2 regions of the Endozoicomonas sp. ALE010 genome follow, and region 1 is predicted to be linked to the other one. Evidence: predicted binding sites of a transcription regulator. Region 1 holds the regulator's gene; the other holds the start of a gene.
The links. Region 1 encodes PhoB, which activates phosphate uptake and scavenging genes when phosphate is short. Its sites were predicted from a motif close to TGTCATANNNNTGTCANA; they were not measured.
Positions count from the first base shown of each region.

Region 2: ACO6UY_RS16130 (PstS family phosphate ABC transporter substrate-binding protein) is a predicted target of PhoB. The motif match lies at 1,084-1,101, and genes of this name have one in related genera.

Region 1 covers NZ_JBLYNV010000047.1:41,342-44,475, forward strand. Annotated here, with positions in the region: gene phoR (phosphate regulon sensor histidine kinase PhoR) at 1-673, opposite strand, end outside; gene phoB (phosphate regulon transcriptional regulator PhoB) at 789-1,478, opposite strand; gene ubiA (4-hydroxybenzoate octaprenyltransferase) at 1,712-2,617, opposite strand; gene ACO6UY_RS17615 (DUF3050 domain-containing protein) at 2,775-3,134, shown strand, end outside.
Region 2 covers NZ_JBLYNV010000041.1:12,719-15,852, reverse strand. Annotated here, with positions in the region: gene ACO6UY_RS16140 (AbrB/MazE/SpoVT family DNA-binding domain-containing protein) at 297-545, shown strand; gene ACO6UY_RS16135 (PIN domain-containing protein) at 542-973, shown strand; gene ACO6UY_RS16130 (PstS family phosphate ABC transporter substrate-binding protein) at 1,231-2,250, shown strand; gene ACO6UY_RS16125 (Na+/H+ antiporter family protein) at 2,330-3,134, opposite strand, start outside.

The DNA.
Region 1 (3,134 bases):
TCACGGTTAGAGGTGTTCTCAATTCATGGGAAACATTGGCAACAAAATCGGTTCTCATGATTTCAAGCTGATGCAACCGGCTGACATCCCTGACCAATAGAAGTCGATTGCCCTGCCCATAAACGGTAATGGCTATTTGAAGCTGTCGGCTCTCATGCACCGGTGAATCGATCTTAATGGGCTCTTTGCCGTGGCTATTGTTCATATAGCGGGCAAATTTTGGATTTCTGACCAGGTTTGTCAGGAGCTGTCCCTGGTCATCGGGCATTTGCAGGCCCAGTAACTCTCCGGCGGCACGGTTCCACCACTCAAGGGAACCATTCTGGTCGGCCATGACGATTCCGTCGTTTAATGCTGCCGTTGAATCCTGTATGCGTTCTATCACGCTGGCAAGTCGCTGTTTTGAGCGGTTGTGTTTGCGCTGAATTCTATAAATACCGTCAAAGATCTCACCCCATACGCCTGTGCTTTCCGGGGGATCCAGCTCTTTGTGGGCAGCCTTATCAAGCCATATCAGCAATCGGTGCAGTTGCTGGTGGCTCCAGAGAAGGTAGAATAATGTGGCAAGAAAAAGCCCCAGAAAAATCCGGTCCGCCAGCCAGCCGACCAGCAGCCCGATGGCAAGCATTGACACTATTCGACCAGTAAACCAGGATCGGGCAGAGGTGGTCACAGGCAGTTCCGCAGTTTGTTGAGCTTATGGTGATTGATCCTGACCATCATTCTTATGTCATCAGGTGGTGATGAGGAAAACGTCACTGAAGCCATTTTCATTGAATTCCAGCATTCTACGCTTTAGTGGAAAAACGGTAGCCAGTACCTCTGACGGTTTGAATGTAATTCTCATAGCCACTGCCCAGCGCTTTTCTCAGGCGGCGAATATGGACATCCACCGTTCTCTCTTCAACATACACATTGCCACCCCAGACCTGGTCAAGCAACTGCCCACGGGAATAGGCTCGCTCCTGATGAGTCAGGAAGAACTGCAGCAGCCGGTATTCCGTTGGCCCCATTTCGGCCGGGTTGCCATCAATACTGACCCGGTGGCTGACAGGGTCCAGTTCCAGTCCTTTGACGACGATAGCCGACTGTTCGTCCATTCCATGAGTTCTGCGCAGTACGGCCTTAAGTCGGGCAGCGAGCTCGCGGGGGGAGAAAGGCTTGGTGATGTAATCATCCGCACCGGTTTCCAGCCCCTGGATTTTATGGTCTTCTTCCCCTTTGGCGGTCAACATAATGATCGGAATTTCTGCTGTCAGCTGGTCACGCTTAAGTCGTCTGGCCAGTTCGATACCCGAGATATCCGGTAGCATCCAGTCCAGAAGGATCAAATCGGGTCGGTTATCCACCACCAGTGAGTGCGCCTGCTTTGCATCAGCTGCTTCCAGGCACTGATAACCAGCCATTTCCAGCGCCATAGCGACCATTTCCCTGATGGGTGCTTCATCATCCACAATTAGAATTGTTTTGCCAGACATGAGAATACCCCGGGGTTGAATGAGAGAAGATTGCTTTGGTAACCGTTTATCTTTATGACAGGTATTACAGCGAGGGAATGTTACAGAAAAATGACGTTGATGAAAATTTGATGGACTTTTTGCGGGTTGTCCAACCCATGAGTTACTGTTTTCCCGTCGTTGAAGTGATAAAGGGGAGGTGAAGGTTGAGCGCTTTCGGCTCAACCTTCAAATTCAGGTGTTTCAGTCAGTCATCACAGAGAACAGACCAGACCGAGAAATATGGCGGCACCAACCCAATGATTAGAAAGAAAGGCTTTGAAACAAGGATCCCTTTCACGGTTGCGGGTTAACCATTGCTGGTGGGTAAAACCTGCGGCGGCGGCAACAAGGCTGACATAGAATGGCCAGGCTAATTCCAGCTGTAAACCCAGCATCAGCAGGGCTATCAGGGTAAACGTCTGAAAACAGGCAATAATCAGATTATCCATTTCGCCAAATAAAATGGCGGTGGACTTAATGCCGATCTGCAGATCATCATCTCGGTCCACCATGGCATACTGGGTATCGTAGGCGACAGTCCATAACAGATTGGCGATAAACAACAGCCATGTCTGAGTGGTCAGTGTGTCGGCCTCGGCGGCAAATGCCATGGGGATGGACCAGCCAAATGCGGCACCCAATACCACTTGCGGCAGATACGTGTGTCGTTTGGCAAAAGGGTAGGCTGAGGCGAGTAGCAGGGCGGCAAAGGAGAGATAGATGGTCAGGGCATTGGTGGTCAACACCAGGAGAAAGGCCACGAAAAACAGGCTGGCGGCGTATATCAGGGCTTCTTTCGGGGTTATCTTTCCGGTCACCAACGGACGTTGCCGGGTTCGTTTTACATGACCATCAAAATGTCGGTCAGCATAGTCATTAACAACACAGCCAGCGCTGCGGGTCAGCACCACCCCAAGAATGAAAACCACCAGATTACCAACAGAGGGTATGCCTTCGGCCGCGAGCCAGAGCGCCCAGAGTGTTGGCCATAGCAGTAGATAAATGCCAATGGGGCGATCAAGGCGAGCCAGTTGAATAAAGTCTTTCCAGCGTGGTACGTGCTGATCCAGCAGCTCTGCACATTTATCAGCGCCTGTTATCGATTGTATAAATTTCATCTGCGCCCTTGGAGTTCTGTGTTTTGGAAATATAGTCAGGGCCTTCCAGCCGACACATGTTTTGCCGATAAAAAAATGAGCACAGGCTGCCATGTGTCCAATATCTATGTAGTCTTGTCGGCCTACCAGAGCAAATTGCTTATAGCGGGAGACTATCATGTTTACAGAAGACTTACGCCCTCTTCAAGAACAACTTTTCAATCACTCCATCTACCAGAAAATTAACAGTGTGGAGACGTTGTCGGCCTTTATGGAAGCTCATGTATTTGCTGTATGGGATTTTATGTCGCTGGCGAAAAGATTGCAGCTTGAGTTTACTTCCATGCAGCTACCCTGGGTGCCAGTTACGGATGCCCCGTCTGCCCGCTTCATTAATGAAATTATTCTCTATGAAGAGACGGATAAGGATCTTCATGGCACGCCCATGAGTCATCTGGAAATGTATCTCGCTGCCATGAATGAAGTATCCGCGGATACCAGCAAAATCGAACAGGTAATTTATAGCATCAAGACAGGG
Region 2 (3,134 bases), on a different contig from region 1:
TCGGAATGTTCGTCTGGGAGGCTGACCGAAAACCGCTTTGGCAGTCTAGGAGCCTGTCCGAGAATAGACTGCCCTACTGCGGTTGCGATAAATTGGTCTAAAAATTCCTGCTTCTTCGTCAAATAGCCCCGCTATTCTCCTCAGAATCAGAAATTTTTATCCTCAATTTCTCGCAATCCTCGCTACGGGCGCTATTCTCGGACAGGCTCCTAGCCACAACCTTTCTTGCCCTGTGTACAACCTTTGCCTACGATAGTATTACTATTTCAATATAGTAATACAGAGAGAGGTGTGACGTGCATAAACTAACGACCAAAAGGCAAGTGACTATTCCTCAAAGTATCTGCCAAAAGCTCGGGCTAAAACCAGGCGACTATATACAGGTTTTCGAGCGCGATGGTGTGGCACATTTGGTAAAGATGACCTCCGATGACCTTTCTGGCACCATCAAATTACCTGGTGATACCCATCAACACCTGACGCGAGAGGACACCAGGAAGGCCATCAAAAATAAAACCGCCAGAAAATTCGCGGGTGAATCATGATTGCTGTTGATACAAATGTGCTTTTGCGTTATCTGATAGCGCCGGTCGATGCCCGTAACCCGCCCTGGCAAGCGAGAGTGGCGGCTGAAACCATTAATTCTGCTGACTCCGTTTACCTCTCAGACATTGTCCTGGCCGAAACCGAGTGGGTGCTGGAAACCGTCTTTGAATTAACCAAAGCAGAAATACACTCCGTTCTCAAACAGCTCGCCAGTAACACCCGGTTCATTTTTGAAGACTGGAGTGCCCTGCAGAGCGCGCTGATGGATTACAGCGAAACTCCCAAAGTGGATTTCTCTGATTGTCTGATTGCCCGACGTGCCACCGGCAAAGGCACCCAAACGCTCTACAGCTTTGAAAGCCGCAAAAAGCTGGGGGCTTTATCCATCGTCACCACGCTGGTAAAGGAGCAAGTTGGGAGTGACTGAGGAACGCCTCCTGCTCCCCGTAAAGCCACCCTTTAAAAATAAAAGACCCGGCCACGGTTTGCTCTCTTCACTTTTTAAAAAGTGGGTGTCCTTTGTCTGTTGATCTCCGCCTTCACAGAATTGTCATATTCAAGCTCTATATTTGATTCCCGGAAGTCAAGCAAGGAGGCTCACGCCTCAGATCAACCTTTGATAGCCCTTAAAGATGAGAAGGCGCTGTTATTCGAACAGGGCGCGTAAATCCTGGAGAGCAAATGATGAAAATAACAACACACGTAACGGCATTTAAGCGAGTCCTGGCTGTGTCTGCTACCGCAGCGCTGGCGTTGGCCAGTGGTGCTGCCATGGCCAGCCAGCTGGATCCATCCCTGCCAAAGTACAGTAAGTCCAGTGGCGTGTCCGGTAACCTGTCCTCCGTGGGTTCAGACACGCTGGCAAATCTGATGACGCTCTGGGCCGAAGATTTCAAGCGCATTTATCCCAATGTGAATGTTCAGATTCAGGCGGCGGGTTCTTCTACTGCACCTCCCGCTCTGACCGAAAGTACCTCAAACTTCGGCCCCATGAGTCGGAAAATGAAGGACAAGGAGCTGGAAGCATTTGAGAAAAGGCATGGTTACAAGCCAACGGCGATTCCTGTGGCGATTGATGCGCTGGCAGTCTTTGTTAACAAAGATAATCCCATCAAAGGCCTGACCATGGCCGAAGTGGATGCGATTTTCTCGTCAACCCGCAAGTGTGGCGCAGACAGTGAAGTGAAGACCTGGGGTGATATTGGCCTGAGTGGATCCTGGCAGAACCGCTCTGTGCAGCTGTATGGACGTAACTCGGTATCCGGCACTTATGGCTACTTCAAGAAGAAGGCGCTGTGTAAGGGGGATTTTAAAAACAGTGTGAATGAGCAGCCAGGTTCCGCCTCGGTGGTTCAGTCGGTTTCTGCATCGCTGAACGGTATTGGCTATTCCGGTATTGGTTACAAAACCTCCAGTGTGAGAACCGTTGCACTGGCGAAGAAAGAAGGCCAGTCCTTTGTTGAGGCGACGCCGCTGAATGCGGTTGATGGCAGCTATCCTCTGTCACGTTTTCTGTACGTGTATGTGAACAAGCAGCCTAACAAGCCACTGTCTCCCCTTGAGCGCGAATTTGTTAAGTTGCTGCTCTCGAAACAGGGGCAGGAAGTGGTTGTGAAGGATGGCTATATCCCACTGCCAGGCAAGGTGGTTGATAAATACCTGGCTAAGCTCGGACTGGATAATACGACGATTGCCAGCAAGTAATGTGATTGCTGAGTGGAGATAAAGCCACTGTCTTCAGTGGCTTTATTTTTTAGTTAACCCTTCAAAGGATACGCATTAATTACAGAATCATTGCCGCGATCCAGGCAAACAGGATCATGGGAATGTTGTAGTGCATAAACGTTGGAATAACGGTGTCACGGATATGGTCGTGCTGGCCATCCACATCCAGCCCGGCGGTTGGACCAATAGTGGAGTCGGAGGCTGGAGAGCCTGCATCACCCAGCGCGCCGGATGCACCAACAAGCGCAGCGGTTGCCAGAGGTGAAAAGCCAAGGGCCAGTGCCAGTGGGACATAAAGTGTGGCAATAATGGGAATGGTTGAGAAGGAAGAACCAATGCCCATGGTGATCATCAATCCAACAAGCAGCATCAGCAATGCGGCCAGTGCCTTGCTGCCATAAACCAGCTCTTCAACCATGGCCACCAGGGCAGGAATATCCCCGGTTGTCCTGAGTACTTCGGCAAAGCCAGAGGCAGAGATCATGATAAATCCACACAGGGCCATCATTCTTACACCCCGGGCAAAGACATCATCCGCTTCCCGCCAGTGCACAATGCCGCCGAGGATCATCATCATAAAGCCTGTGGCTGCACCCATGGCCATGGAGTCGGTGAACAGTTGCACGCCGAGTGCCGCCGCAATGGATACCAGGGTAATCAGCACGGCCTTTGGCTCCATGGATGGCAGCTCTTCCTTAGCGGTTTTCAGGGCGCTCTCTGCAATGTGGTAGTGGCGGGGTTTACGGTAAGTCCAGAACACAGCCACAAGCAGACCAATAAACATGCCGAGTACCGGTAGAGCCATGGCTGATGGCATCAGGTCAGGGTCAATGTTCAAGCCATTATCGTTGAGGTTGCCCGCC